2 regions of the Bradyrhizobium sp. AZCC 1578 genome follow, and region 1 is predicted to be linked to the other one. Evidence: riboswitches for the same ligand, from Rfam matches in the RefSeq annotation. Region 1 holds a riboswitch; the other holds the start of a gene.
What was found. A riboswitch is a leader RNA that binds a small molecule or an ion and turns the genes downstream of it on or off. The one in region 1 is predicted to bind cobalamin.
Positions count from the first base shown of each region.

Region 1 (15,692 bases):
CCGAGCGACGCCGCCACAACCACGCCTCCGGCTGCGACAGCCATCGCGCCCGCCCCCGAACCTGCCAAGGAGCCGGTGAAGGTCAGCACCGTCGCGCCGGCCGACCAGCCGGTCGCCGACCGGTTGCGCGACATGCTCGGCGCCAAATCGCTGCGCTATTTCGACCGCAAGAACGAGCGCGCTGCCGTCGAGAAGTTCTACTCGGCACGGGACTATGCGCCGCAATGGACGCAAGCCGGCAAATTGACCGACAGCGGCAAGGGCGTTATCGCCCGCCTGAAGGACGCCGCCGCCGAAGGCCTCAATCCGGCGGATTATCCGGTGCCGGATTTTGCCGCCACTTCGCCGGACCAGCTCGCCGAAGCCGAACTGAAACTGACCGCGAGCATGCTCGACTATGCGCGACAGGCCCAGAGCGGCCGGATGCACTGGTCGCAGGTCGCTGGCGACATCCTCTACCCCGAGCACCCGACCGACCCGGCGGAAGTGCTCGCCAACATCTCGACCGCCAAGGACGCTTCGGCGGCGCTCGACGGCTACAACCCGCCGCACAAGCTCTACAAGGATCTGAAGGCCAAGCTCGCCGAGCTGCGCGGCCAGGGCGACGGACCGATGATCCACATCGCCGAGGGTCCGGCGCTGGCGTACAAGGCCGCCACCAAGAAGCAGGGCGAGGTCGCGCCGGAAGACCCGCGCGTGCCGCAACTGCGCGCCAAGCTCGGCGTCACCGAAAATCCCGACGGCACGTATTACGACGCCAAGGTTGCTGCCGCCGTCCGCAAATTCCAGGAGAGCGCCGATCTCAAGCCGACCGGTGTGCTCGACGACCGCACGGTCAAGGCGATCAACAGCCCGAAGCGCGACCGGCAGATCGATACGGTCCTCGTCAATCTGGAGCGCTTGCGCTGGTTGCCGCGCCAACTCGGCGCTGCCTCGCTCGGCAACGCCTATGTCATTCTCAATGTGCCCGACTTCACGCTGAAGGTGATGCAGAACGGTCACCCGGTCTGGACCACCCGCGTGGTGACCGGTAAGCCGGGCAAGCACGCCACGCCGATGCTGACGGAAACGATGAAGTTCATCACCGTCAACCCGACATGGAACGTACCGCCGTCGATCATCTACAACGAATATCTGCCTGCCCTGCAGCAGGATCCGACCGTGCTGGATCGCATGGGTCTGCGGCTCGAGCGCAACCGCGACGGCAGCATCCACATTTCGCAGCCGCCCGGTGAAGCCAATGCGCTCGGCCGCATTCGCTTCAACTTCCCGAACAAGTTCCTGGTCTATCAGCATGACACCCCGGACAAGCACCTGTTCGCGAAGGAAGAACGCGCGTTCAGCCATGGCTGCATGCGCGTGCAGAATCCGGATCAATACGCCTCGACCCTGCTCAATATCGTGATGCCGAACGAGCGCTACACGCCGGAAAAGATCCGCAGCATGTACGGCCGCAGCGAGATCGACCTGAAATTCCCGACGCCGATTCCGGTCAACATCACCTACCAGACCGCTTTCGTGGACGACGCCGGCAAGCTGCAGATTCGCAAGGACATCTATGGCCGCGACGCCACGATGATCGCCCTGCTCAGGAACGGTCGCAGCAAGGATTTGGAAGCCATGGTTGCCCATTCGCAACCGAGCTATTCGCGCCCGTCCGGCTCAAGCCTGCCGGCCGGCGTCAACTTCGCCAGCGACAACACCTTCTCCTCCGGCCCGTCATTCTTCGAGCGCCTGTTCGGCGGTCCGTCGCCCATGACGCCGCCGGCCCCGATTGGTCGCCGGCCGCAACCGCGTTTCACCCGGTAATCCGGAGGACTACGGTCAGTAGCGCGGAATTGCCGAATGAAATCAACAATCTCTCTTCGGCGGAGAGATTGATTGGTTAACCATTAGCCATCCCGGATTCGGCAGGGCACGTTTTCGCCACAGTCCACGCGTTAGGTTAAGGCTTGCTTGGGGGCAGGACGGTAAACCTCGGTTAACCCTCCTGCTTTAAGAAAGCGTTCATCGTCTTTTGCCGGGGGTCTGCAAAAGAACACAGTGAACGCTCGTCGACTGGGTGGGCTCATACGTGCTGGCTGGTTTCGCGCGCCAATTCAATCCGCTTGCTCTGCCAAAAGCCGGATATCGGATCGGCTTGACGTCGCTTTTGCTGCTGGCTGGCGCGGGCACGGTGCATGATGCGACGGCGCTGAACGAAACCCGCACCCTCTCCTTCCACCATACCCATTCCGGCGAAGATCTCACCGTCACCTTCAAACGCGACGGGCGCTACGACGAAGAGGCGCTGAAGAAGCTCAATCACTTCCTTCGCGACTGGCGCAGCCAGGACTCCACCACGATGGATCGGCACCTGTTCGATATCATCTGGGAAGTCTATCGCGACGTCGACGGCAAGAAGCCTATCCAGGTCATCTCCGCCTATCGCTCCCCCGCCACCAACTCCATGCTCCGCCGCCGCTCCTCCGGTGTGGCGCGTTTCAGCCAGCATATGCTCGGCCACGCCATGGACTTCTACATTCCGGACGTGCCGCTGGAGCAGATCCGCGCCGCCGGCCTCCGCTTGCAGCGCGGCGGCGTCGGCTTCTACCCGACCTCCGGATCGCCTTTCGTCCACCTCGATACCGGCAGCGTTCGTCACTGGCCGCGCATGACCCACGATCAGCTTGCCAGGGTATTCCCGGACGGACGCACGGTGCACCTGCCGTCCAATGGCGGTCCGATGAAGGGCTATGAACTGGCCCGCGCCGACATCGAACGCCGCGGCAATGGCGACAGTGCCGCAACCATCAAGATGCCGAACCTGTTCGCAGCGCTGTTCAGGGGCGGCAAGACGACTGAAGAGGATGACGAGGCCGCCAGCGCCCCCGTCAAGAACGAGAAGCCTGCACCGAACAGTGTGGCTGCTGTGAAATCCGCCGAACCGGTCCCGACCCCGCGCGCAAAGCCGGTCGGCGCGACGATCCAGCTCGCCTCGGCCGACGCCCAGATCGTGTCGGCGCCCAAAGCTCGAGCCGAGCCCAAGCCTGAGACGAACAAGCCTGAGACGAAACAGGTTGCGCAGGCGTCCGCCGACAAGGCCGAGCCGAGGCCGCAAACGCCGGCCGATATCATCAATTCCCGCGGTTTCTGGGACGACGTACCGACCGCGGCGAACCAGGCAACCCCGGCGCAGGTTGCGGCCCTGCGCGCCCGCCAGGCGCTCGCCGCCGCCACCGATCCGCGGCCGACCGCCAGCGTCAGCGACGCGTTCAACAAGGCGATGGCCTATGCGCCGGCCGCTTCTTCGCCGCTCGATCGCTCCAACATCGTCGCCGCCTCCGCAGCTATCCCGCGCCCCGCCCGCCCGGTGCGCAACTCCGGCGCCGCTGCGACCGAAATCAACACCGTTGTCGCCAAAGGCACCCAGGGTCAGGACAGCGTGGTCGCCACCTCGACCCGCCTTGCCGCCGCACAGGGCAACAATGTCTGGATGAGGGTGGTGATGCTGGCGCCGAGCGCCAGCAGCGCGATGTCGACGACCGTGCTCGGCGACACCGAGATGACCCAGATGCGCGCCCACTTCGTCAAGCCGCAGGCCGCGGTCTCCATGACTTTCTCGGAAGATCCGATGATGGGCATGACCTGCGACCGTTTCACGGGATCGGCAACCGCGCAACTGCCGACGCAGTCGTTCGTGCTGCGCACCGCCGCGCTGCGCTAGGTTCCGGTCGTACTGCTTCCACAAGCTCCCTGTCGTCCTCGCGGACCCCATAACCACGAACGTACGCGTTGGAGCCGGCTGTAGCCTCGGCTTTGCTCAACATCACCATTTGTGGTTATGGCCCCGGCTCGCGCTCACTTCGTTCGCTTGGCCAGGACGACGGAAACCTCACAGCATCCCGAGCGCCTGCATGTAGGTTTCCAAAATGGTTTCCTGCTCGGCGCGCTCGTTGGCATCCTGCTTGCGCATCCGCACGATGGTGCGCAGCGCCTTGGTGTCGAAGCCGTTGCCCTTGGCTTCGGCATAGACGTCACGGATGTCGTCGGAGATCGTCTTCTTCTCTTCTTCCAGACGCTCGATGCGCTCGATGATGGCCTTGAGCTGGTCTTTGGCAAATCTTGTCGCGGGCTCGTCCTGGACGGCTGCAGCGGCGGAGGTGGCCATCGGATACTCCTGAATGGAACTGACGGTGATGCTGAAAGATCAAGCGCCGCACGCGTTACCGCACGGCGCTTTTTTCGCAGATGACCCTCAAGATCGGGGGGCCTCGCGTCAAGGCAGCATCGCGCTCATCCACAGCGCGCCCACAGGAAGGTAGGAATCGTAGCCCGGAAGAATCTCACCGACGGCCAATCAATGCCCGGGATGAACCTTCTTCATCGCGGCTAGCTGCTCGGGCGTGGCGGTGCCCTGATATTTCGCCTTCCACTCCTCATAGGGCATGCCGTAGACCGCCTCGCGGCTCTCGTCCTTGCTGACGGCGACACCTTTGGCGTCGGCCTCTTCCTTCATCCAGTTGGAGAGGCAGTTGCGGCAGAAGCCGGCCAGATTCATCAGATCGATGTTCTGGACGTCGGTGCGGGCACGCAGGTGGCCGACCAGGCGCCGGAAAACGGCGGCTTCCAGTTCTGTTCTGGTTTTGTCGTCGATCGTCATGGTCTTGGACCCCGCGTCACATTGATATCAGGTGGGAATCGTCACAGATTTTGCCATATCTGCGCGCAAAATTGGCTACCTCACAAGGGAGTCCCGGTTTCCCATAGCGCGGGAAAGGCGTTCCCGGCCGTTGACAGGGCCCGCCGGGTCACGCGAAATCGTCAATGATTTGATATAGCTTCGCCGCATGATCGGAAAAGATTCGCGCTGCTTGCCTTCCCTCCCCGCTCGCGTGACCGCCGCCGGCCTTGCGCCGCTGCTTGCACTGGCGGTGGCGTGTCTGTGGAGCAGTCCAGCGGCGGCCGATTTCCGGCTCTGCAACAACACGTCCAGCCGGGTCGGCATCGCGCTGGGCTACAAGGATGCCGAGGGCTGGACCACTGAAGGGTGGTGGAACGTGTCGTCACGCAGTTGCGAGACACTGCTGCGCGGAACTCTTGTTGCGCGCTACTATTACATCTACGCGCTTGACTATGATCGCGGCGGCGAATGGTCGGGGCAGGCCTTCATGTGTTCGCGTGATAAGGAATTCACCATCAAGGGTACCGAGAACTGCCTGGCGCGTGGCTATGACCGCACCGGGTTCTTCGAGGTCGATACAGGCGAACAGCGAGCGTGGACAGTGCAATTGACAGAAGCCAACGAGCAGCCCGCGCAGCGCGTGCCGGGAATTCCAGGAACAATGGGACCGGGAGGCCCCGGCGGGGTTCCCGGCCTGTCCAATCCGCCGGCCGGACCGGGTCTGCCGCCAGCCCCGGCGCCCAAGCAATGAGACGGCTTCGTCGTATCAAGATTCTCGCAACCCTCGGCCCGGCATCGTCCGACAGCGCGATGATCCGGAAGCTGTTCGAGGCGGGTGCGGACGTGTTCCGCATCAACATGAGCCACACGCCGCACGACAAGATGCGCGAGCTGGTCAATACCATCCGCAATGTCGAGAGCAGCTACGGCCGTCCGATCGGCATCCTCGTCGACCTGCAGGGACCGAAGCTGCGGCTCGGCGCGTTCACCGAAGGTTCGATCCAGTTGAAGAACGGCCAGAGTTTTGTACTCGATTCCGACAAAGCGCCGGGAGACAACAACCGCGTGCAGTTGCCGCATCCGGAAATCCTCGCAGCACTTCGGCCGGGCCATGCGCTGCTGCTCGACGACGGCAAGGTGCGGCTGATCGCCGAGGAAACCACGTCCGAACGCGCGGTAACGCGCGTGGTGATCGGCGGCAAGATGTCGGACCGCAAGGGCGTCAGCCTGCCCGATACCGACCTGCCGGTGTCGGCGATGACGCCGAAGGATCGGGCCGATCTCGAAGCAGCCCTGGTGACCGGTGTCGACTGGATCGCGCTCTCCTTCGTGCAGCGCGCCGAGGACGTCCATGAAGCCAAGCGGATGATCCGCGGCCGCGCCGCTGTCATGGCCAAGATCGAAAAGCCGCAGGCGATCGACCGGCTCGCCGAGATCATCGATGCTTCCGACGCGCTGATGGTGGCGCGCGGCGACCTCGGCGTCGAGCTGCCGCTGGAGCGGGTGCCGAGCCTGCAGAAACAGATGACGCGGATGGCGCGCCGCGCCGGCAAGCCGGTGGTGATCGCAACCCAGATGCTGGAATCGATGATCCAGGCGCCGGTGCCGACGCGCGCCGAAGTCTCCGACGTCGCGACCGCGGTTTATGAAGGTGCCGACGCCATCATGCTGTCGGCTGAGTCGGCCGCCGGCAAATTCCCGGTCGAGGCGGTTTCGACCATGAATCGCATCGGCGAAGAGGTGGAGCGCGATCCGACCTATCGCTCGGTGCTGTCGGCGCAGCGGGCCGAACCGGAGAATACGGTCGGCGACGCCATCGCGGACGCCGCGCGGCAGATCGCCGAGACGCTGGAATTATCCGCGGTCATCTGCTGGACCTCATCGGGCTCCACGGCGATCCGCGTGGCCCGCGAGCGGCCGAAGCTGCCGGTGGTGGCGATCACGCCGAACCTTGCGACCGGCCGCAAATTGTCGGTCGTCTGGGGCGTGCATTGCGTGGTGGCGGAAGATGCGCACGACCAGGACGACATGGTCGACCGCGCCGGCTCGATCGCGTTTCGTGACGGCTTCGCCAACGCAGGCCAGCGCGTGATCATCGTCGCCGGCGTGCCGCTTCGCATCCCCGGCACCACCAACATGGTACGCATCGCCACTGTCGGTGGGGAAGGCAAGCCGGAGAAGTGATGGCGCGTAGGTGATGGCGCGGCCGTCAGCTCCCGCCGTCCTTCCGGGGCGCGCGCACGCGCGAACCCGAAAATCCAGAGCTTGTGGCGCGAGAGATTCTCAGGTGCGCAATTGCGCACCATAGTTCGCCGCTTCGCGCCGCCCCGGAATAACGGAGAACTACTGCAGCTTCGCGTCCAGCGTGATCTTCGTGTTCAGAAGTTTCGAGATCGGGCAGCCCTCTTTGGCCTTACCCGCCAGCTCCTGAAATTTCGTGTCCTCAGCGCCCGGAATCTTCGCATTCAGCGTCAGATGAATCGAGGTGACGGCGAAACCATCGCCCTGTTTTTCCAGCGTCACGTCTGCCTTGGTTTCCATGTGCTCGGCGGTGAGCTTGGCTTCGCCTAGAATCAGCGACAGCGCCATGGTGAAGCACGCGGCGTGCGCCGCGCCGACCAGCTCTTCCGGATTCGAGCCGGCTTTGCCCTCGAAGCGGCTCGAAAAGCCGTAAGGATAATCATTCAGCGCGCCGCTCTTGGTCGAGATCGCGCCCTTGCCGTCCTTGATGCCGCCCTGCCATTTGGCGGACCCTGATGTCGTGCTCATCGCATGCTCCTGATCGCGGGTTGGACCGTCGATAAGCCGCAGCGTGGCAAATGGTTGCGACACAAATGGTTGCGGCAAAGGGCGTGTCGCAAAGGGGGAGGGTTTCTAGGCCCCGACCAGCGCCTTTGCCGGCAGCACCGCCTGCACCACGAGGCCGCGGGCGCGGGCATCCATCACGCCGACGGCGCGTAGCGCCAAAAGTGTGACCGTCTGCACGGCGTCGCGCAGCTTCGCGGGGTCATCCAGATTCTCGGGCGCCAGCGGGCCAACCAGCGATTCATGCAGCGCACCGAGCAGCGCGGTGGCGGCGAGCGCGGTATCCTGCGCCGGCAAATGGCCGGCGCGCACCGCGGCGTCAATTCTGGCAGCGATCTCGCCGGAGATTTCGCGGCGGCTGGCAAGCCGCGACACCGAGACGTCGACATCAACGGGTTCGGCCAGAATGCCCCAGGCGAGCTTGCGCTGCGACAGCACATGTACGGCAACCGTGGTGACGGCGGCGGCGAGCGCCGACGACGGTCCCGGCGCCGCATCCGCCGCGCGGCGGATCGCGGCCAGTTCATCCCGCGAGACCTCGGCGATCAGTTCGGAAATCAGTTCGGCCTTGGAGGGGAAGTAACGATAGACGGTGCCGGCCGCGACATTGGCGCGGACCGCAACCGGGGCGATCTGCACCGCCGCCATGCCGCCTTCGGCCGCAGCATCCCGCGCCGCCGCCAGTATGGCGCTACGCCGCGCCGCCAGTCGCTTTACGACCTGATGGGTTCGCCGATAGACCATGGCGCGTTTTCCGTCCCCGGCGCGCCCTCGAGCCCCGCGGAGCCTGCCAGAACGCGCACACCTTCAATGTCTTGAGCGATAAGAAGCGCTATCGCTTTGAAGAAGTGAACAACTATTCACGGCTGATGACAAGACGGTTTTGCAACGCGGATCTGCAGAGGTTTTGCCGGCGGGGCTTGCGAGCTATTTGCCTCAACACTGGCCGGTTTGGCATGCGCCGGGTTCCCCGCGTTCGCGGGGACGGCGTGTTGGGAGGGTATGGCTTCCCCTACTCCCAGCTCAGCGCACCGCCGTTCTGGTACTCGATCACCCGCGTCTCGAAGAAATTCTTCTCCTTCTTCAGGTCCATCGCTTCCGACATCCAGGGAAACGGATTCTCGGTCTCGTCGAACACCCGCTGCAGCCCGAGTTGCGCGCAGCGGCGATTGGCGACGAAGTGCATGTAGCTCTCGCACAGCGCCGCATTCAGCCCGAGAAACCCGCGCGGCATGGTGTCTCGCCCGTAGGCCGCTTCCAGTTCGGCCGCCTCGCGCACCATGGCGCGGACTTCGTCCTGGAACGCCTTGGTCCATAGATGCGGGTTTTCGATCTTGATCTGGTTGATGACATCGATGCCGAAATTCAGGTGAATGGACTCATCGCGCAGGATGTACTGGTACTGCTCGGCGATGCCGACCATCTTGTTGCGGCGGCCGAGCGAGAGAATCTGCGCGAAGCCCGTATAGAACCACATGCCTTCGAATATGACGTAGAAGGCGACGAGATCGCGCAGGAACGCCTGGTCGGCTTGCGGCGTGCCGGTCCTGAAATCCGGATCGTCGAGATGCTGCGTGTGCTTCAGTGCCCAGGCCGCTTTGTCGGTAATCGACGGCACCTCGCGATACATGTTGAACAGCTCGCCCTCGTCCAACCCCAAGCTTTCGACGATGTATTGGAAGGTGTGGGTGTGCACCGCCTCCTCGAACGACTGCCGCAGCAGATATTGCCGGCACTCCGGATTGGTCAGATGGCGGTAGATCGCCAGCACGATATTGTTGGCGACCAGGCTTTCGGAAGCGGCGAAGAAGCCGAGGTTACGCTTGATGGCGCGGCGCTCGTCTTCCGTCAGCCCGTCGCGCGATTTCCACAGCGCGATGTCGGCCTGCATGGAAACTTCTGTAGGCATCCAGTGATTGTTGCAGCCGGCGAGATATTTCTCCCAGGCCCATTTGTACTTCAGCGGCAGCAATTGATTGACGTCGGCGCGGCAGTTGATCATCCGCTTGTCGTCGACAGATACGCGTCCGCCGCGACGATCTATCATGCCGAGGCCGGTTTGTTCGGCCTGGGTAACGGATTGCACCACGACGGGCGGCGGCGTCTGACGCGGGGATGCGGATGGTTCGGACCAGTCGAGCATTGTGATTTCCTCTTGTTCTTGCTGCTTACTGGCAGGCTTCGCATTCGGGATTATCGATCGAGCACGCCACCGCACCGGTCAAATCCGGCGCGGTGGCGGCCGGCGCGACGATGAAGGGGGCTGGAGCCATCATCGCCGCGGACGCGACGCTGTTGAGCTTGCCGTCGGTCCCCCGGAGCGTGGACTTTTCGACATGCGTCGCGCTGCGCGAGCGCAGGTAATAGGTCGTCTTCAACCCGCGCGCCCACGCCAGCCGATAGAGCGCATCGAGCTTCTTGCCGCTAGGGTTGGCGATATAGAGGTTGAGCGACTGCGACTGGTCGATCCATTTCTGCCGGCGCGATGCTGCCTCGATCAGCCAGGCGCTGTCGATCTCGAACGCGGTGGCATAGAGCGCCTTGAGGTCGTCGGGAATGCGATCGATGGCCCCTAAGCTGCCGTCGAAATATTTGAGGTCGTTGACCATCACTTCGTCCCACAACCCGCGCGCCTTGAGGTCGCGCACCAGAAATTCGTTCACCACGGTGAAGTCGCCGGACATATTCGACTTGACGTAGAGATTCTGGTAGGCGGGCTCGATCGACTGCGCGACGCCGCAGATATTGGAAATCGTCGCGGTCGGCGCGATCGCCATCACGTTCGAATTCCGCATGCCGGTCGCCTTGACGCGCTCGCGCAAGCTATCCCAGTCGAGTGTCATCCCGCGGTTCATCGCGAGACTGCCGCGGGCTTCCGCCAATAGTTCGATCGAATCGATCGGCAAGATGCCCCGGCTCCACAGCGAGCCATCGAACGACGGATACCGCCCGCGCTCGGCCGCCAGATCGACGGAGGCCGAAATGGCGTAATAAGAAATCATCTCCATGCTGGTATCGGCGAACGTTACCGCCGCATCTGAAGCCATCGCAATCCGCATCGCCTGCAGCGCGTCCTGGAATCCCATCAGCCCGAGACCGACCGGGCGGTGCCGCAGGTTCGAACGCCGCGCTTCGGGGATGGTGTAGAAATTGATGTCGATGACATTGTCGAGCATCCGCATTGCCGTCGTCACACTGCGTTGCAGTCGCGCCTCCTCCAGCCGGCCTTCCCGCACATGATTGAGCAGGTTGATCGAGCCGAGATTGCAGACGGCGGTCTCGTCATCCGACGTATTGAGCGTGATTTCCGTGCAGAGATTCGAGGAATGAATCACGCCGGCATGGCGCTGCGGCGAGCGCAGATTGCAGGGATCCTTGAACGTGATCCAGGGATGCCCGGTCTCGAACAGCATGGTCAGCATCCTGCGCCAGAGATCGGTGGCGCGGATCTGCTTGAACACGCGGATCTCACCCCGCGCCGCCTTTGCTTCGTAAGCTGCATAACGCTGGGCGAACGCCTCGCCGTAGAGGTCATGCAGATCGGGCGCCTCGTCCGGCGAGAACAGCGTCCATTCGCCGTCGGCCTCGACGCGCTGCATGAACAGGTCCGGCACCCAGTTCGCGGTGTTCATGTCATGGGTGCGGCGGCGATCGTCGCCGGTGTTCTTGCGCAGGTCCAAAAATTCCTCGATGTCGATGTGCCAGGTTTCGAGATAGGCGCAGACCGCGCCTTTGCGCTTGCCGCCCTGGTTGACGGCGATCGCGGTGTCGTTGGCCACTTTCAGAAACGGCACCACGCCCTGGCTTTCGCCATTGGTGCCCTTGATGTGCGCGCCGAGCCCACGCACCCGGGTCCAGTCGTTGCCGAGCCCGCCGGAGTATTTTGCGAGCAGCGCATTGTCCTTGACCGACTTGAAGATGCCGTCGAGATCGTCGGCGATGGTGGTGAGGAAGCAGGACGACAATTGCGGCCGCAGCGTGCCGGAATTGAACAGCGTCGGGGTCGAGGCCATGAAGTCGAACGACGATAGGAGATCGTAGAACTCGATGGCGCGCGCCTCGCGGTCGATCTCACGGATCGCCAGTCCCATCGCGACGCGCATGAAGAACGCCTGCGGCAGCTCGATGCGATTGCCGTGCACATGCAGAAAGTACCGGTCGTACAGCGTCTGCAGACCCAGAAACTGGAACGCCAGGTCGCGTTCCGGCTTCAGCGCGACTGCAAGCTTTTTCAGGTCGAAGCGGGCCAGATCGGGATCGAGCAGTTCGGCCTTGATGCCTGCCTTGATATAGGCTGGAAAGTACTCGCCGTAGCGCTCGGCCATCTCGGCCTGCGACGCGCTGGTCGGCGCATCATGCACGAAAGACAGCACCTCGGTGCGCAGCTTGTCGAGCAAGAGCCGCGCGCTGACATAGGCGTAGTTCGGCTCCTGCTCCACCAGCGTGCGCGCGGCCATCACCGCCGCCAGCGCCAGTTCGTCCTCGCTGATGCCGTCATAGAGATTGCGCTGCGTCTCGGCGAGCACCGCCGTGGCGCCGACTCCCTCGAGACCGGCGCAGGCTTCTTCGATGATCAGCGTCAGCCGCGCGATGTCGAGCGGGACCTGCGCGCCGCTGGCCAGCGTGACACGTAACGAGGGCTTCCCCGATGGCTGGGCGGCCTTGGCCACGTCCTGTCCGGCGCGCTGGCGCGTGCGTTCCTCGCGATAGAGCACATAAGCGCGCGCGACCTTGTGGTGCTCGCTGCGCATCAGGGCGAGTTCGACCTGGTCCTGCACGTCCTCGATATGGAAGGTGCGGCCCTCGCTCATCCGGCGCGACAGCGCGCCGACGACGTCCGAGGTCAGTTGCTCGACGATTTCATGCACCCGGCGGGAGGCCGCCGCGCCATGTCCCTCGACCGCCAGAAACGCCTTGGTCATCGCGACCGAAATCTTGCTCGCGTCGAATTTCGAAACCGTGCCGTTGCGGCGAATCACCTGCATCGGCGGCTGCGCTTCCGAGGCGGCAAGCGATTCGGGGCGCAGTCGGATGAATGGAGCGACGTTGGCTTCGCGATCGGGAGAGAGTGACATCAAGAGACCCCGTGATGGTGTTGGGGCCGGATGTCGGAGAAGACGCTGCTTCAAATGCGCGGCGAGAAACGCCGGCATGAGTCCGCAAGCGCCGCCGGGACACCCCGCCCGTGGACGTTTTTTTCGGTGTCGCGGCAGGTCTCCTGGCTCGCAGGTCGCCGTCGTTCCCGTGTCTTCCCAATGCGATGCCGCATCAGTGACGTAAGATTCGGAAACAACTCACTGCTTACAGTTGCGGGGGCAGCGCCGGATTTTCGCGGCAAATACGCGATACACCGGCTTCCCTCTTAGCCACCATGTGTTGGGTCATGGCGGACCGTGACTGCTATATTTGGTGCGATTTGAACGAACGTGTCAATGGGGGAGCGGGCGATGTGCAAGAATTTCGGCGACGGAACCCCGCGGCTGTGAACAACGATGACAACGCGCCGGTGAATGTCGCCGAGTTGACGCGCCTGCCGCGTTGCCGATAAGTGGACCCGTCGTGGTTCTTCGGGAGACGTTCTTCCGAAGCTAAGAGGGAAGCCGGTGCGGCCGAAAAGCCAAAGCCGGAGCTGCCCCCGCAACTGTAAGCGGCGAGCCGCTGTCCAACAAAGTCACTGAGACCTCGCAAGGTTTCGGGAAGGCCGGACAGCAGCACTGACCCGCGAGCCAGGAGACCTGCCTCGACAACATACACGTCCTCGGGCGGGGTGTCCCGGTGGTGCGGTTGCGATTTTCCGCGCGCGCTCTGCCGTTCGCGAAAATCCAGACGTGTCACTTCGGCCTTTGCCCCCAACTTTTGGGGTTAAGCCAATGTCTACTTCCAATGCTACTTCTTCCAAAGCTACGTCTACTTCCACCATCTCCACTTCTTCGCTTCCCGTTGCCTCCCTCGGCGCGCCGCGCATCGGTCCGCGCCGCGAGCTGAAATTCGCTTTGGAAAGTTTCTGGTCGGGCGCAACCGACGAGAAGGCGCTGATCGAAACCGGCGTGGGGCTTCGTGCCGCCAACTGGGCGCGCCAGAAAAAACTCGGCGTTAGCGTGATCCCGTCGAACGATTTCTCGTTCTACGACCACGTGCTCGACACATCAGTGATGGTCGGCGCAATCCCGGAGATCTATCGCTGGAACGGCGGGCCGGTCTCGCTTGCGACTTACTTCGCGATGGCCCGCGGCGCGCAAGGCAAGCCGCATGAGGCGAGTTGCGGGCATGCCGGTCACGGACATGACGATGCGCACGGCGTGCCGGCGCTCGAGATGACAAAATGGTTCGATACCAACTACCACTACATGGTGCCCGAACTGACGAAGGATCAGAAATTTATCCTCGCCTCGCGCAAGCCGATCGAGGAATACGAGGAAGCCAAGGCGCTGGGCTATCAAACCCGCCCCGTGCTGGTCGGCCCCGTCACGTTTCTCAAACTCGCCAAGAGCAAGGATGCCGGCTTCAATCCGCTGTCCCTGCTTGATCGCTTGCTGCCGGTTTACATCGAGGTGCTGCGCGAACTTGCCTACCGGGGCGCGGAATGGGTGCAGATCGACGAGCCGTGTCTCGTGCTCGATCTCGATATCGTCGCCCAGCAGGCGTTGCATCATGCCTATGCGGAGATCGCGAGCGGCGTGCCGCAGCTCAAGATCATGCTGACGACCTATTTCGGCGCACTCGGCGCCAACCGCGACACCGCGATATCCCTGCCCGTCGCCGGCCTGCATCTCGACCTCGTGCGCGCGCCGGAGCAGATCGACGACCTCGCCGGAGTTCCTGATAACCGCGTGCTGTCGCTCGGAATCATCGATGGCCGTAACATCTGGCGCGCGGATTTGAGCCGGCTTCTCGACCGGCTCGAGCCCGCAATCGCCAAACTCGGCAAGCATCGTGTGCAGATCGCCCCCTCCTGCTCGCTGCTGCACGTCCCGATCGATCTGGCGCTGGAGACCGGGCTCGATCCCGAAATCAAGAGCTGGCTCGCGTTTTCGGTGCAGAAGCTCGAGGAACTGGCTACGCTCGGAACAGTGCTGGCCAGTGGGCGCGCAGCGGTCGAGGCCACGCTGAAAGCCTCGGACCAGGCGGCGACCTCCCGCAAGGTCTCGCCGCGCATTCACGATGCGAAGGTAACGGCACGCGTTGCCGGCATCAATGAACCGATGCGCTTCCGCTCCAGCATCTTCGCTGAACGCGCCACCGTTCAGCGCGAGCGCTTCAATCTGCCGGCGTTCCCGACCACCACCATCGGCTCGTTCCCGCAAACCGCCGACGTCAGGAATGCTCGCTCCGCTCACGCCAGGGGTGCCCTCACGGACGAAGCCTATAAGCTCTATCTGCAGAATCAGACCGCCCGCGCCGTGCGCTGGCAGGAAAATATCGGGCTCGACGTTCTCGTGCATGGCGAGTTCGAGCGCAACGACATGGTGCAGTATTTCGGCGAACAGCTCGCAGGCTTTGCCTTCACTACGCACGGCTGGGTGCAATCCTACGGATCGCGCTACGTTCGCCCGCCTGTGCTATTCGGCGACGTCTCGCGCCCAAAGCCGATGACGGTCGAGTGGTGGCAATATGCCCAGTCGCTGACGAAAAAGCCGATGAAGGCGATGCTCACGGGGCCCGTCACCATTCTGAACTGGTCGTTTGTCCGCGACGACATTCCGCGCAGCGAAGCCTGCCGGCAGATCGCGCTCGCGATCCGCGACGAGGTCGCCGATCTCGAAGCCGCCGGCGCTGGCATGATCCAGATCGACGAGGCTGCGCTGCGGGAGGGCCTGCCGCTGCGCAAGTCCGAATGGAAGGTTTATCTCGACTGGGCCGTCGACGCCTTCCGCCTCTGTTCGTCCGGCGTGCGCGACGAAACGCAGATCCACACCCACATGTGCTACTCGGAGTTCAACGACATTATCGGCGCGATCGGCGCGATGGACGCCGACGTGATCTCGATCGAGACCTCGCGCTCGAAGATGGAACTGCTCGATGCATTCAGGGATTACCGCTATCCGAACGAAATCGGCCCCGGCGTCTACGACATCCATTCGCCGCGCGTCCCCGAGATCGGCGAGATGACCGGCCTGCTGAAGCTGGCGCGAGAGCGGCTCCAGGATACCCAGATCTGGATCAATCCGGATTGCGGATTGAAGACCCGCAAATGGGAGGAGGTCCGACCCGCGCTCGCCAACAT
Region 1 covers NZ_JAZHRZ010000001.1:3,054,181-3,069,872, forward strand. The annotation lists gene V1290_RS14600 (L,D-transpeptidase family protein) at 1-1,809, shown strand, start outside; gene V1290_RS14605 (DUF882 domain-containing protein) at 2,063-3,706, shown strand; gene V1290_RS14610 (DUF2312 domain-containing protein) at 3,875-4,150, opposite strand; gene V1290_RS14615 (DUF1244 domain-containing protein) at 4,340-4,642, opposite strand; gene V1290_RS14620 (DUF1036 domain-containing protein) at 4,830-5,414, shown strand; gene pyk (pyruvate kinase) at 5,411-6,847, shown strand; gene V1290_RS14630 (OsmC family protein) at 7,007-7,432, opposite strand; gene V1290_RS14635 (TetR/AcrR family transcriptional regulator) at 7,538-8,212, opposite strand; gene V1290_RS14640 (ribonucleotide-diphosphate reductase subunit beta) at 8,481-9,611, opposite strand; gene V1290_RS14645 (ribonucleoside-diphosphate reductase subunit alpha) at 9,637-12,543, opposite strand; cobalamin riboswitch at 12,660-12,879, opposite strand; cobalamin riboswitch at 13,012-13,225, shown strand; gene metE (5-methyltetrahydropteroyltriglutamate--homocysteine S-methyltransferase) at 13,387-15,692, shown strand, end outside.

Region 2 (15,692 bases), 450 kb from region 1:
TCCCAGAAGAGTGCCAGCATCGTCGGATCCTCGCCGTCGAACATCGAGGATTGCACTGCCGGGTCCCACGTGGTTGGCCGGTTCGTGCGCAGCGCCTCTGTAAGCCTCCCCCAGCCCGCGTAGAGCCGCTTGTCAGCCATCTGCACGAAGCCACCGAAGTAATACGGTTTCCCGCGCACGAGATAGGCTTCGCTTAACGGCGTATTGCGATAACGGCCGTCCGTTTTCTCCAAAAGCCCGAGTGCAGCGCAGCCGGTCAACAGCATCTCGGCCGGACGTGGATGCAGACCGAGGGCTTCCGCCAGCCCGGCAACCGTGATGCCGGCGCCGCCCGCAAGGCGGCTGAAGAGGTCCAACTCGTGCGCAGCGGCCAGAGTCTTGAAGGCCCAGAAACCGGTCGAAAGCGCCATCAGCGGGACGGCGGAAGGAAGCTCCAGCGTGGGGGCAAGAGTTTTTGTTCGAGGCATTTCGGCCTCCCATGTTCCAGACTAAGGACCGTGGCTTGCATGACCGTGTTGGCGAACATTGCCATCCTAGTATCGTAAGAAATTACAAGACTGGTAGAAGTGCCAATTCATGGATTCTCGGCCAGTCCAATTCTCGTTTGGCGTCGCTGCGCCTTCAGCGGAGCGACGGAAGAAAGCTCGGGCGCGGCGGCAATCGGCTGGACGTTTGCATGCTTGGCCGGAGGCGCTGTCCGCGAAAGCTCCACGCGAATATTCTCACGGGGACAGCGGCAGCAGGCAATTAGTTATGTAAAGCGACCTGCCCCTTTGACCCTTAACGGTCAGGGGCCGGATGGCCGTCGCAACATAACTTCGTGCTCGACATAGTTCGGCTTATGTCGAGTTCGACATAAGCCGAACCGGCTATATCGGTCAGAACGTCGCGCCAGCCTTCACCATGAAGGTGCGGCCGGGCAGCGGATAGGCCGAGAAACGGCCGGGCGTGAACGAGCTCGCAATGGCGTAGTCGTAATAGAGCGCGTTGAACAGGTTGTTCACGCCCACCGACCAGAAGAAACGATCGTAGGCGCCGCTCAGTTTCAAATCGACGGTGGCGTCTGCCGGAATGCGGCGCTGGGTGTTGGCCTGGTCGTTGTCCATGAAGCGTTCGCTCCAGGCGCGCACCGTGGCGTCGAACACCAGATAGTTCTGCCAGATGTTCCAGGTCACGCCGCCGCTCGCGGTGTAGCGCGACACCAGCGGCACGTCGTTCCCCGCAAACGCACCCTCGCGGAAGACAGCGCGCGTATAGGCGACGCCACCCCGCAGCAGCACGCTGTCGCTGACGCGCAGCGAAGCGCTGGTCTCGGAGCCGTAGCGGCGGGTGGGATCGAGGTTCAAGTTGTGGAACAGCACGGGATTGAAATGGATCTCGTTCTCGAGGTCCATGTTGTAGATGCTCGATTGCATCTGGAAGGCACCGCTCTTGATGCGGAAGCCGCCCTCGATGTCGTGCGAGGTCTGGGTCTTCAAATTGAAGTCGCCGGGCAGCGGGGTGAAGAAGGGGTCGAATGCCGGACCCGAGGCGACGCGCTCGTCCACGGTCGGGGTGCGGAACGCGCGTGCGGCGCGGCCGAACACCGAGAATACGCCATTGAAGCGATGCTCGAGGCCAGCATGCAGCGCATATTGCGTTTCGTTGCTGTCCAACGGGAAGGCCTGAGCGCTGCAGTTAAAGAACATGGCGCAACCGGGCGCGTTGGGGTCGTACCGATCCCGGGCACTCAGGCTGGTATTTTGAATCCTGGCGCCGTAGGAGAAATCCGTCGTCGGCAGCGGACCGACGGTCTGCTGCCAATAGCCCGCCACCGACTGTTGCGACAGATCGTAGATGTGGGTGGGCGGAAGGCCTTTGAACGCCCCGCGTTCCTGGTTGAACGTCGCATCGTAATAATCGATGCCGGTCAGGATCTGTGAGGGCATCCCGAGTATCGAGTTCTTGACACTCAGTCGCGGCGTGATCGACCAGGTCTGCAGTGCCGCATCGTTATAGGTCGAGGAGAAGCTCGGCAGCGGCGAAGCAAACGGTACCGCACCGAAGAAACCGCTTTGCGTATCCTTCTTCCGCACGCCGCCGTCGACGATGAGTTCGGCGCCGTTCCACAGCGTTTTTGTGAAACCGGCGGTGGCGCTGGCGCCCTGCTGATTGCCGTAATCGAACGGCGTGGCGGCGCCCCGGCGGTTCGTGACCAGTTCGTTGAGACCGATCGAGGGATCGACTAAGCGGCCGCCGGGGAATCCGAGCTTTTGGTCGTCACCGGTCACCGTGAGAAAGGCCTTGAGGTCGGGCGTGGAGTAATTGAGATTGCCGACCCCGTTGCGCTGGTCGAGCGCATTGTTTTCCCGATAGCCGTCGGACTTGATTGCATTGCCATAGAACGATGTCGACCACGGTCCGTAATTGGTCGTGGCCGAGAGATTCGCAAGTCGTTGATTGAACGAGCCGACGCCGGCCTCGCTTCGAATGGCGACTGGTGGGCCGCCGACGCCGTTCTTCAGGACGATATTGATGACACCGCCGACCGCGTTGTCGCCATACAGTACCGCGCCACTGTTGCCGCGGGTGATTTCAATGCGCTCGATCGAATCGCGCGGAATGGTCGAAAAATCGACGCCGGCCATGTCGATGTCGTTGAGCCTTCGGCCGTTGATGAGCACCAGGGTATTTGAGGTCGCGAAAGCGCCGAAACCGCGGAGGTCGACGCTGGTCTTGGCGCCGTTGACGCCGCCAAACAGGCTAGTCAGTTGCACGCCCGGCGTTTGCGCGATGATTTCCTGCAACGTTTGTGCGGGCGAATGCGCGATCTCTTCGGCGGTAATAACGGTCGACGCCGTGCCGACGATGCCGGAGAACTGCCGTCCGCCGCCTGCGCCCGCGCCTTGCGGGGCGCTTTGCGATGCGACGTTCGAGCCGGTCCCCGCCGCAGGTCGCGTGCCGGTCAACGGCGCAGCCGCGGGCACGATGCGGCGCGAGGTCGATCCTTCATCGTAGGTCGGTTTGGCGCGGGTCCGGTTCGCGTCAGTGGGCGAGGTTACCTCGATCGGTGGCAGTTGCTCGGGCGCCGTTTGCTGCGCCTGTGCGCCGGAAATGCCAAGCGAGATGGGTATCAGGAAGCTGCTGGTGAGCCAAAAGCGGCGGCGCCGCGTGGCTGTGTTGGTGAAAGACATGACTTGGACCTCGGTATGACGTCAGTGGCACGTCACAGCGAACCAAGTCTCACCATGTGCTTTCAGCAGCTCAGGTGAAGCTAATGTCTGTACTCCCCGACCGACATCTTCGCGTGTGACCACGGCTGACGGCAGGTCTCCTGGCTCGCGGGTCGTTACCCCATCGTCGCCTTCCCAGGACCGAGATGCCCAGTGGCTTATGACGAAGGATTCGCCGCTTACAGTTGCGGGGGCAGCCGCGGAATTGGGGGATTTCCCCGCACCGCATTCCCTTTTGATCCCCAAAATGGGAACCGTCGGGAACTATGGTAGAAGTTTGTCAAAGTCCGAGTCAATGCGCCCCGGGGCGTCCGGCGATCCTCACTGGACGAGTGCGCTATTTTTGCCGCATGAGCACGCCTGCCCGCCACCTGTACCGGGGCGGGTAAACCTGCTTTAGGACGATCGATGAGTGTTGAGGCCGTAACCGTGACCAATGAGGAAGCCGCGCGCCGGCGGATCGGCACGACGGCAGCGCTTGCTGCCCTCGTGGTGCTCTTGATGCTGATCTCGCTCGGTATCGGTCCGGTGCGGCTGTCGCCGCTTGCGGTGGCGGAAGCGCTGTTCGGCGGCGGCAGCGAGGTGGCGCAGGTGATCGTGCGGGAAATCCGCCTGCCGCGGACGCTGCTGGCGCTGGCGATCGGCGCCATTCTCGGGCTGTCGGGCGCGTCGCTGCAGGGCTTGCTCCGCAATCCGCTGGCCTCGCCCTCGCTGTTCGGCGCGCCGCAATCGGCCGCGTTCGGCGCCGTGCTGGTGATTGCGCTCGGGCTCGCCGACGTGCGCTCCTATGCGCTCCCGGTCGCGGCGATCGTCGCAGCATTCGCGTCGGTGTTCGTGCTGCTCTCGATTGCCGGCCGCAACGCCGGGCTGCTGATCCTCATTCTGTCGGGACTGGCGATTTCGAGCTTTGCAGGCGCTGCCACCGCGCTGGTGATGAACCTCTCCAGCAATCCCTTCTTGGTGCTGGAGATCGCATTCTGGCTGCTCGGCTCGCTGGAGGATCGTAGCTTTCAGCATGTAATGCTGGCATTTCCCTTCATCATTGCCGGCGCCCTGATGCTGTTCAGCCAGCGCCATGCCTTTCGGGCGCTGAGCCTGGGCGAGGAAACCGCGCAGAGCCTTGGCGTCGATGTGGGGCGTCTGCGGCTGTTCGTGATTTCGGGCGTCGCGCTCGGCGTCGGCGGCGCGGTCGCCGTCACCGGCACCATCGGTTTCATCGGCCTGGTTGCGCCGCATCTGATGCGGCCCCTGATCGGCCATGACCCCGGGCGTCTGCTGGTCCCGAGCGCACTCGCCGGCTCGGCGCTGCTGCTGGCGGCGGACATCGCGGTGCGCATCATTCCCTCGACGTCGGACATCAAGGTCGGCGTGCTGACCTCGATCATCGGCGTACCGTTCTTCCTCTATCTGATCATGCGCGAACGCCGCGCGCTCGGTGGAGGCGTCGCATGAGCGAGGCGGCGCTACTGACCGCAACGGGGATCGGCGTGCGGCTTGCCGGCCGCGTCGTGCTGAAGGACGTTTCGCTGGCGCTGTCGGCCGGACACCTGGTGGCGCTGGTCGGCCCGAACGGCGCCGGCAAGACGACGTTGTTGCGAGCGCTGGCCGGCCTAATCCCCTCCGAAGGCGAGATCGCGGTCGGCGGCGATGCGCTGGCCTCGCTGCCGCTCCGCGAGCGCGCCAAACGCTTCGGTTATCTGCCGCAGGGGCATCTCGTGCATTGGCCGCTGCCGGCGCGCGATATCGTGGCGCTCGGCCGCTACCCGCATGGCGCAACCGATCCGGCGCGGCTGTCGCCAAAGGACGCCGAGGCCGTGCTGCGCGCGATGCAGGCGGTCGACGTGATGGAGTTCAGCGATCGCCGCGTCACCGAGCTGTCCGGCGGCGAGCGCAGCCGCGTCGCGCTGGCGCGTGCGCTGGCGGTGGAGGCGCCGATCATCCTGGCCGACGAGCCGACCGCCTCGCTCGATCCGCGGCACCAGATCGACGTCATGAAGAATTTGCGCGCGACCGCGGACAAGGGCGTGCTGGTCATCGTCGTGACGCACGATCTCGGGCTTGCAGCCCGATTTGCCGACCATGTGCTGGTGCTGAAGGAAGGCAATCTAGTGTCGTGGGGCACGCCAGGCGAGGGGCTATCGGAGCGGGTGATGGCGGACGTGTTTCGGATCAGCGCCTATCGCGCGGAATATCAGCACGAGGCGGTCATCGTGCCCTGGGCGGATATCTGATGCGACGGTTCGGCTTTCTTGTCGCGATCGCCGCGTTGGCGATGTCAGGCGGCGCAGTATTCGCGGCCGGCCCTCCGCGTATGGTGTCGATGAATGTGTGCAGCGATCAGTTGCTGCTGACACTGGCCGACCCCGAGCAGATTTTGGGCCTCAGCCGCTTCGCGCGCGACGGCTGGCAATCGCAGGCGGGCGACATCAGCCGCTATCCGGTACTGTCAGGCGCGGCCGAGGACGTGCTGCTGCTCAAGCCGGACATGGTCATCGCCAGTGCGTTTGACAAGCGCTCAACGCGGGAGCTGTTGAAGGCGAAGGGCCTTCATCTTGCCGAGCTCGCCGTGCCGCGAAACCTCGAAGAAGCCCGCGCGCAGATCCGCGAGGTCGGTGACATGACCGGGCACCCCGATCGCGCGGCCGCCGAAATCGCGCGGCTCGACGCCGCGCTGGCGCGCGCCCGCCGTGCCGCCGCCGAGCGGCATTATCGCGTGCTGCCGCTGTCGCGGCGCGGCTGGGTGGCGGGCAGCGACAGCTTTCTCGGTTCGCTGCTGAGCGAAGTCGGGCTGCGCAGCGCCGCCGGCGATCTCGGCTTTACCTTCGGCGGATTTGCCTCGCTGGAGGCGATCGTTTCCCTGAGGCCCGACTTCGTCGTGGTTTCGAACGCCGGCGATTATGCGCGAGACGACGGCCAGGCGTTTCTGGTCCATCCGGCGCTGGAGCGCTTCTACCCGCCGGAGCGGCGCATCGTGATTCCGGAGCGGCTGACCGAATGCGGCGGCGTCATGTTGGCCGATGCGCTGGATGCGCTGACGGCGGAGTTGAAGCGGGTGGGGCGGTGATGTCCGGGTAAAACTGGGGCCGTCGTCCCTGCGAACGCAGGGACCCATAACCACCAGCCTACATTGTTGAAGCGCAGCCGTCGCCCCTTGTGCCCTTTGCGCGGGCCGCGGTGTATGGGCCCCTGCGTTCGCAGGGGCGACACGTTGAGAGGTTCTCGCCTCTATCCCGTTGTCCCTGCGTTCGCATGCGTTCGCAGGGACGACGACACCATAAAGACTACTCGTGCACCACCGGCCCACCTATCTTCTTCCACGCGTCCAGCCCGCCTTCGATATGCGCGGTGTTGGCGAGCCCCGCGTTCTTTGCCGCGGCCACCGCCATCGCCGAGCGTTCGCCGAAGGCGCAGAAGAACACGACCCGGCGGCCGGTGGCGGCGGCGACTTCGCGCAGCATGCCGCCGGGCTTGAGGCTCTCGGCGATGCCGGGGTAGGGCGCATGCAGCGCGCCCGAGATGGTGCCATGCTTGGCGCGCTCGCTGGTCTCGCGCAAATCCACCAGCAGGATATCGGGCCGGCCAAGGCTCGCAATCGCATCGCGGGCACAGAGCGCGAGTCCCTGCTTGGCAAGCTCCTCCTGGTGCAGGCCGACATGCATGTTGGCGGGCACCGCGACGTCCATCATCTTGGGGTTCGGCAGCTTCAGGTTCGCCATCAGCTCAATGTATTCGTCGACGCTGCGTACCTGTAGCCGCGGATTATAGCGGCGCTCCTCGCCGATGGTGGAAACCGTGTCGCCCTTGTAGTCATGGGCGGGGAATACCAGCGTCTCGTCCGGCAGTTTCAGAAGCCGGTTGAAGATCGATTCATATTGCGCCCGGGAAGAGCCGTTCTGGAAGTCGGTGCGGCCGGTGCCGCGGATCAATAGCGTGTCGCCAGTGAAGACGCGATCGCCCATCAAATAGCTGTAAGAATCGTCGGTGTGGCCGGGCGTGTACATGACATCCAGGCACAACCCCTCGATCGTCACCTTATCGCCGTCGGACACCCGCATCGACACCACGTCGGCCTTGCTCTGCTCGCCCATGATGGTGATGCACTGGGTGCGGTCGCGCAATTCGCCGAGGCCGGTGACGTGGTCGGCGTGCAGATGGGTGTCGACCGCCTTCACCAGCCGCAGATCGAGCTCGCGCAGAAGCTGGCAGTAGCGATCGGCCTTTTCCAGCACGGGATCGAGGATCAACGCCTCGCCGCCGGCGCGGCTCGCCAGCAGATAACTGTAGGTGCCGGACACGCTGTCGAAGAGTTGACGAAAGATCATGGCTACACGTCCGCGTTAACTCAGGTTGGATCAGGGCCGGACGTAGCTCCAGCCCGCTCCTGCAATTCCATCCACTTTACCACGCCTGAGGGCGCGATGAAATTACGGCTCGCTCGCAGGCGGTCACGGCCGTACCAGCGTGTACCCGTTCTCCGTCAGAAACAGAATTTGTGCGACGCCGACCTGCACCGGCGTGGCCGCGGCGATGAACTCCGGCCGTTTGCCGGCCTCGCGTTCGAGCGTATCGACGGTGTTGAGGCAGACGTCGAAACGCGCGCCTTGCGCGACCAGGCTCTCGACCATCTTGCGGTTGGGATTTTCCGGGCGCAGCAGGTCGATGCCGGGGCCGAACGCGACGACCTCGATCGCCACCTTGTCGGGATCGTAATGCTTCATCAGGTTGCTGGCGACGCTGAGCACGAGGCCCTGCTTGCGCGGATCGTTGTCGGAGAGCTGCAGCACGATTTTGTGCTCCGCGAACGGCTTGTCCTGCAGTGGCGCCTGCTGGGCACGGGCCTCGGGCGCGGCGGTTGCGATCAGAAGCGCCGCGGCCATCGCGCGAAGGATGGTCGAAAAGCCCGTCATGCCTGTCCCGCAATGCCCGGATTGCCTTCAACGCCTTTCAGCGTTACGCCCGGCGGCGAGCGGTTGGGCGGTTTGCCCGACCTTAGATACCTTGCGACCACATCCCAGACTGGCGCGCCGGTCTGTTCGTTGACCGAGGCCCAGCCCGCCACTCTGTAATGCTTGTCGGCCTCCAGCGTGCGGCCGTTGTCGAGCTTGAGTTCGGAAATCCGCTTGCCCACGGTTTCAGTCGGCGTGCAGGTGTAGGCGAGCCCGCCGACGCGGACCATGTCGCCGCCCTGCTGGTAATAGGGGTCGGTGTTGAAGAGATTGTCGCAGATGTCTTCCAGCACGTCCTTGATCTGGCCGCCGGTCATGGTCTGGACATAGGTCTCCGGATAGGTGACGGCGGTCTGCGCCATCACGTCCTCCATCGTCAGCGGCTGGCCGGCCAGCGCCGTGGTACCCCAGCGAAAACCCGGCGACAGCGCGATCTCCGCGTTCAATTCGCCGAGCAGCGCGTCGCAGATCAGTTGATCCATGCTGCCGCTGAAATTGCCGCGGCGATAGAGCAGTCGGTCGGCTGCTGCGATCTTCTCGTTGAGCGTGGCCGCATAGGGCTCGCGAGTCTTGTCGATCAGCGCCTGCATCGCCGGATCGGGCTTCAGCAATTCGGAAAACACCGGCAGCAGCCGGTAGCGCACATCCTTGATTTTGCCCTTGCCGATGTCGAGGTCGAGCACCGCCAGAAACTTGCCGTTCGAGCCGGCATTGGTGACGAGCGTGGTGCCGCCTGCGTTGGTGACGGCAATCGGCTGCGGCACGGCGTCATGGGTATGACCGCCGAGAATGACGTCGATGCCGGTGACGCGGCTGGCGAGCTTGAGATCGACATCCATGCCGTTGTGCGAGAGCAGAACGACGGCGTCGACCTTGTCGGTGTTACGATGCGTATCGACGAGTTTCTGCAGCTCCTCGTCGCGGATGCCGAACTTCCAGTCCGGCGTAAAGCGCTTCGGATGGGCGATCGGCACGTAGGGGAACGCCTGTCCGATTACGGCAACGCGATGGCCACCGATTTCCTTGATGACGGACGGCTTGAACACGCGCCCCGATGCCGGGTCGAACGCCTTGGCGTCATTGAAGGCGGCTTCTTCAGTGAGATAGACGTTCTGCGCCAGGAATTCGCCCTTGAAGCGTTCGAGGTTGGCGCGCAGCGCCTTCTCGCCATAGGTGAATTCCCAATGGCCGGTCATCGCCTCGATGCCGAGCAGGTTGGCGGCCTCCACCATGTCGACGCCACGCATGGTATTGGCGAGGCCGGTGCCCTGCCAGAGATCGCCGCCGTCGAGCAGCAGCGAGCGGCCGGAGCCGGCTTCGCTCCGCATGCGATCAGTCAACGTCTTCAGATGCGCGAAGCCGCCGAGCTTGCCGAACCGGCCGGCGGCCTTCTCGAACTCGATGCAGGTGAAAGCATAGGCATCGGCACTGTCCGGGCGGATGCCGAAGCGATCGAGAAAGGCGCGTCCGACCAGATGCGGCGGGTTGCCCTGCATCGGTCCAACGCCGAGATTGACGCTCGGCTCGCGGAAGAACACCGGCCGAAGCTGCGCGTGCGTATCCGTGATGTGCAGGATACGTGCATTGCCGAACCGCTCGAGGTCGTAAACGCCTGCGTTGTCGGCGCCGCGCGCCAGCCGTGGCAGGCTGCCGGACAGGGTGGCAGCGCCCGCTAGCGTCAGAAAATCGCGGCGGCGGATGGTCATGCGGGTCTTCGCGCGTCGTAACGGTGTCAGCGTATTTCCAGATCCTTCCAGCGGGTCTTCTCGCTGGTGGCCTGGAAGATCGAAGCTTTGGCCAGCGCCTCCGCTTCCTTGGCCGACGCGGTGGCCTTATCGAAATCACCCGCATCCGCCGCCTTCTTCGCCGCCGCCAGCGTGTTCGCCGTGGTGGTCCATTGGTTGCGTAGCTTGCCGGCCTCCTTGTTGGCGGCTTCAGCCGCGGCGTAGGCTGCCTTGAATTCGTCCTCGGAGCCCAAGGCGAGCGCGGGCACAGCACCCGCGGCAAACAGCGCCAGAACTAATGCGGATTTCTGCATCAAGTTCCTCATGGCCGCGCTCCCGGACCTGAAATCGGCAGTCCATTGCTGACATAGGACAGGTAATATTCGACGTTGCGATATTCGTCGTCCTGCGGGCTGAGCGGCACTGCGCGGATCTGGCTGTTGCAGGTGGTGAAGCGCCGGCTGGTAGTGCCCATGCCGCTCCATTCCGAGCGGTAGATCGGCATCGCGTTGACGATGCCAAGCGCGGGCGCCAGGATTTCGGCGCGGATGCGCTCGCCCGGGCTCTGCACATGGCAGGTGGCGCAGGAGAAGTTGAGCTGTCCGCGCCGGGTGTAGAAATATTCTTTGCCGTTTTCGTAAGCCGCGAGCGCGCGCGGATCGTTCGGGATTTTGATGTCCATGGGCTTGCCGCGCGAGGTGAAGGCCATGTAGGCGGTCAGCGCCGCCATTTCGTCCTTCACATAGGAGAACGGCGGTTCGCCATTGGCCTCGCGGCAGCGGTTCAAGGCCAATTCAAGCGTGATGACCTTGCCTTCCTTCTCGTCGAAGTAAGGGTAGTTCTGGCGGATGCCGATGCCGCCGTTCGGGAAGCAGTCCGCATAGGTCTTGCCGTTCTTGAACGGCTTGGAGAACATCTCCTTGCCCATTTCGAGCGAGAACTCGTAGGGCGGGAACTGTTCCTTCTCCTGCCACTGCCGATAAAGGTCCTCGTTCATCGAATAGGGGCCGTTGACGAAGTCCTCGAACTTTACCTTGGGAAATTTGTCTCTGAAGAACTTCTGGAACGCCTTGGCGTCGGCGACAGGATCGATCTTGTCGTCAGCTGCCAACAGCGGCGCGCCCGCCAGCGTCAGCGCGGCCAGCGCAATCGCGGCGGATGCCAGAAAGATCGCGGATCGCAGCTTCATTGGATCTTCGCCGTGGTGGTGTCGGTCGCGCCCTTGTTATCGACCCAACTGATCTTCAGTTCGTCGCCCTTCTTGGCTCCCTTGAACGCGAACTTCACGTAGGGGTCCTTGGAGATACCACCGCCCCAATCGGCGGCGAACACGTTCTTGCCGTCATGCTCGAAGGTGAGCTGCTGGATGAAGTGCGGCGGAATGGTCTCGCCCTTGGCGTTCTTGACGAACCCGGAATCCATCGGGTGCTGGATCAGTGCCTGCACCTCGGTGATATCGCCGTTCGAAGAAGCGCGCACGCGAATGGTGGATGCCATGTGAGTTCTCCCTGCCTTAACCGCCGCAACCGCCGACAGTGACTTTGACTTCCTTAGAGGCGCTGTAGAGCTTGCCGCCGGCTTCCACCAGCACGGTCACGTTGCTGGTCTTGGCCATCTTGATGCGGTTGGCGACGCTCGGCAGCGTGCCGGCCGGGATGTTGTACTTTGCGATCAGCACGTTCGGATTCTCGCTGACGAGGAACGCAACCGAGGTTACGTCGGCAAGGGTTGTAGAGACCGAGATCGGCACCACGGCGCCGTTCTCGGCGATTTCGGGCGCGTCCATCTTGACCTTGTCCGATGGCTCAGCGGTCTTGCCGTAGAGCGTCTTGATGACGTCAGCGTCACTCTTCTGCTTGAACGCCTCTTCCGGGTATTTGTCGTTGGCCGCGGCGAGCGCCGGCGTCAGGCCGAAGGGAAGGTTGCCGAGGCCGATGAGCGCGACTGCGCCTGCACCCTGCAGGATCAGTCGCCGCGTGGCCGAAAATCCAACATCAATCTTATTCATCGAAAATCTCCTAAAGCCTGCGTTGGCACGTCACAGGCTTGATCTCTCGTCTTGCGTTAAAGCGTCTGCAGGAAATCCACCACCGCGTCGATTTCCTTCTCGGTCAGAATCCGGTTCCGTCCGAAGGGCGGCATCACGGTGAGCGGATTGCGCAGGGTCTCGTCGTTGAGGATGGCGACGAGATCCTCGCGCTTCGGATATTTGCTCTTGATGTCGACCAGTTCGGGCCCGATCGTGCCGGGAAGGTTGCCGCCCTTGATGACATGACAGGTCAGGCAATTGCCCTTGCTGCGGTCGAAGGCCAGCTTGCGGCCTTCATCCACCGCGGACTGCGCCTGCGCGGCGCCCGCGGACGCCAGAGCGACGAGCAGCGCCAACGCCGGAAGCTTTGCGGATTTCGTCGGAAAATGATCGGTCACAGGCGTTTCCGTAATTTCTACTTCTGTTGCATCGTGTCGAGCGGCCCGGTCGTGCGCGGCGTCAGATTCCTGCCCTCAGCCGTCGACGATATCCTGACATCGGCGGCGTTAACGCAGTCGTTCATGCAGGGTTTTGTCATCGTATCGGGGCGCGGATCGGTCCAGATGAAATTGTCGCGATTGCGCATTTTGACTTTCGGCAAACTGTTGCGATCGGCAACGAATTCATGGGGAACGAGATCGTTCAGGTTCAGAATATAGGCGGTCAAAGCATAAACGTCATCCGCTGACAATGTGTGCGGCGCCTGCATCGGCATGGCGCGGTTAATATAGTCCCACAGGGTCGGGGCGAATGGCCAGTAGCTGCCGACCGTCGGCTCCGGGCGCTCGTCCCGGAGCGATCCGACGCCGCCCACCAGCTTCGGAAACCGGCCTTCGCCCTCGCCGAAGGTTCCATGGCACGCCGCGCATTGTTCGGCATAAACCACCGCGCCCCGGTCGACGGTGCCCTTGCCGGACGGCAGGCCCGTTCCGTCCTCGCCGCGCACGTCGATGTCCCATCCGCCGATCTGCGCCGGCGTGGCCACGCTGCCGTAACCGAACGAGCCGGGTTCGGCCGCGCCGGCGAGGCTTGCGGCGCAGGCAAGCAGAATGGCTATGATCGGCAGGCAAATCTTACGCGAGCTGTACATTGAAGACGCTTCCGTCGGGCTTGACCTGCCAGGTCTGGATCGAATTGTTGTGGTAGACCGAGTTTGAGCCGCGCTGTGCGCGCAGTTGTGCAATTGTCGGCTGCACATAACCGGTCTCGTCGATAACGCGGGATGCGACCAGCGCGGGCCGGCCGTCCCAGCGCCAGGGCAGGGTGAATTTCGTCAGCGCCTTCGACAGCACCGGCTCGTGCAGCCGCGCGGTCTGCCAGTTGACGCCGCCGTCCATGGTGACATCGACGCGCTTGACCTTGCCGTTGCCGGTCCAGGCCAGTCCCCGGATTTCATAGAGGCCGGGCCCATCGAGCGGCTTCTCGGGGCAGGGAAAGGTGACGACCGATTTGGCGTCGATCAGCCAGGTGAAGCCGCGCGAGGTGCCGTCCGGCATCAGGTCGGTGTATTTCGAGGTTTCCTCGCGGGTGTGCCACGGCTTTTCGCCGAGCTTGATCCGGCGCAGCCACTTGATGTTGACATTGCCTTCCCAGCCCGGCACCACCAGCCGCAGCGGGTAGCCCTGCTCGGGCCGCAGCGCCTCGCCGTTTTGCGCGTAGACCACGAGGCAATCGTCGAGGCATTTGTCGAGCGGCAGGCTGCGGTTCATATGCGCGCCGTCGGCGCCTTCGACCATCGCCCACTTCGCCTGATTTTTGATGCCGGTTTCCTCCAGCAGCGTCGACAGTTTGACCCCGGTCCATTCCGCGCAACTGACCATGCCGTGGCTGAACTGCAGCGCGTTCATCTGCGCGGCGCGCCAGTTCATGCCGCCATTGGCCGGGCATTCGATGAAATGGATGCGCGACACGGACGGGAAACGCATGATGTCCTTCATCGTGAGAAGCAGCGGGCGCTCGACGAGGCCGTGGATCATCAGCTTGTGCTGCGCCGGGTCGATATCAGGGCGGCCGGCGTGATGGCGCTCGAAGAACAATCCGTTCGGCGTGATGATGCCGTGCAGGTCCTGCAGCGGCGAAAAGCTCACTGACGATTCCGCGCTCGCCGTCAACCAGGGCACGTTGCGGCGGATGACGGAAGCTTCGGTATCGGCGGGGCGGCCATAGGGCCGGTCGACCACGCCGGCGCCGATCGATTGCGACCAGGGCGCGTCTGCGGGGGGAGACTCCTGCGCCGGGTCCGCCATGGCCAGTTTGCCGTCAACGGCAAGGCTGCCGGTCAGGGCTGCGCCGAGACCAAGAAAGCGTCGGCGTCCCATCGGGATATCCGGGGCGGCGGGATCGGAGAGAACAGTTTTGCTGCGTAACGGGTCTGGCCGCACGTTTTCTTCCCCTCGCGGTCGCATCGCCGCATCATTTTTTGCTTTTTGCAACCGATATCCACATTTGCTAATTTAGTCAATGCTAAAGAATGGCTGACGCGCTAGTGTGGTCTGTGTGCTTCGCAGGCGCGGAAAACGATACCGGATTTGCAGCGATGAGAGCAGCCGCCCCGGCAGCCCAAGAGACAGAGCAACCGACTACGCAAGAGACCGCCGTCGCCCCCGGCGCCGACGACGCGGCGGCGCTGAAGAAGCTGGCAAAGCAGGCCGGTCTCGCCGCGCAGCTCCTGAAAATGCTCGCCAATGAGAAGCGTCTGCTGATCCTGTGCTTTCTCGCCGTGCGCGGCGAGATGACGGTGGGCGAGCTGGTCACTGTCGTGAATCTCAGTCAGTCCGCACTGTCGCAGCATCTGGCGAAATTGCGCGCCGACGGCCTGGTAGAATTTCGGCGAACCTCGCAGACGCTGCATTATCGCGTTGCGGACCAGCGCACGCTGCGTCTGCTTGGGGTGTTGAAGGAGATCTTCTGCGGCGATCTGAAGTGACGCTGCGACACAGATTTTTTCGGGGACCGAACTGCGATGGCTAAGCATGCGGTGGAATTCGGCAAGGATGGCCGGCCGGTCGAGCCCGACGGCCGGCTCGACGCGGCGGCTTTCCACCGTAATCACGAACCGATCTGGGCGGTGCTGCAAAAATTCCTCACCGGCAAATCCGGTGACGTGCTGGAGGCCGGCAGCGGCACCGGCCAGCATGTGGTGCATTTCGCAAAGCGCACGCCCGACATCATTTGGTGGCCGAGCGATCTCAATGAACGACATCTCAACAGCATCGAGGCGTGGCGCGCGCATGCCGGCTTTCCGAACATTCGCTCGCCGCTGCGGGTCGATCTCGCCGATCCAGCCTGGTGCCCAGCGATGCATGACGGCAGCGGACCGGGCAAACTGCTGGCGGTGTTCTGCGCCAATGTGATCCACATCGCGCCCTGGCGCGTCGCCGAGGGCCTGTTCGCCGGCTCGGCGCGCTATCTCCGCGATGACGGACGGCTGTTTCTCTATGGCCCGTTCAAGCGCGACGGCAAGCACACCGCGATGAGCAACGCCGTGTTCGACACCAGCCTGCGCGAGCAGGACGCCGAGTGGGGCGTGCGCGATATAGCCGACCTCGAGCAACTCGCCGCAAGCGTTGGCCTCACGCTGGTCGAAACCGAGCGGATGCCCGCCAACAACATGATTCTGACGTTTCGGCGATTGCACGGGTCAGCGTAGGCGCTTTCCGCACATCATTGATAGGCGAGGCACCACCCAACTCCGCGAAGCCAGCAGCGCTCATCCGGAATGGATTGGTCGCGGTACAGTCGCGTGACTTTCTGCCAGCCGCCGCGGGCAAAAGCTTCGGCG
Region 2 covers NZ_JAZHRZ010000001.1:3,503,906-3,519,597, reverse strand. The annotation lists gene V1290_RS16780 (methyltransferase) at 1-410, opposite strand, end outside; gene V1290_RS16775 (TonB-dependent receptor) at 879-3,173, opposite strand; cobalamin riboswitch at 3,287-3,486, opposite strand; gene V1290_RS16770 (FecCD family ABC transporter permease) at 3,621-4,664, shown strand; gene V1290_RS16765 (ABC transporter ATP-binding protein) at 4,661-5,443, shown strand; gene V1290_RS16760 (ABC transporter substrate-binding protein) at 5,443-6,276, shown strand; gene V1290_RS16755 (MBL fold metallo-hydrolase) at 6,494-7,534, opposite strand; gene V1290_RS16750 (DsrE family protein) at 7,658-8,119, opposite strand; gene soxB (thiosulfohydrolase SoxB) at 8,116-9,864, opposite strand; gene V1290_RS16740 (hypothetical protein) at 9,891-10,208, opposite strand; gene soxA (sulfur oxidation c-type cytochrome SoxA) at 10,205-11,071, opposite strand; gene soxZ (thiosulfate oxidation carrier complex protein SoxZ) at 11,068-11,379, opposite strand; gene soxY (thiosulfate oxidation carrier protein SoxY) at 11,396-11,890, opposite strand; gene soxX (sulfur oxidation c-type cytochrome SoxX) at 11,947-12,267, opposite strand; gene V1290_RS16715 (c-type cytochrome) at 12,327-13,001, opposite strand; gene soxC (sulfite dehydrogenase) at 12,985-14,229, opposite strand; gene V1290_RS16705 (ArsR/SmtB family transcription factor) at 14,448-14,837, shown strand; gene V1290_RS16700 (DUF938 domain-containing protein) at 14,874-15,560, shown strand; gene V1290_RS16695 (protein-L-isoaspartate O-methyltransferase family protein) at 15,575-15,692, opposite strand, start outside.
Region 2: it holds a riboswitch for cobalamin, as region 1 does, so the genes downstream of both, V1290_RS16775 (TonB-dependent receptor) here and metE (5-methyltetrahydropteroyltriglutamate--homocysteine S-methyltransferase) in region 1, are expected to answer to the same signal.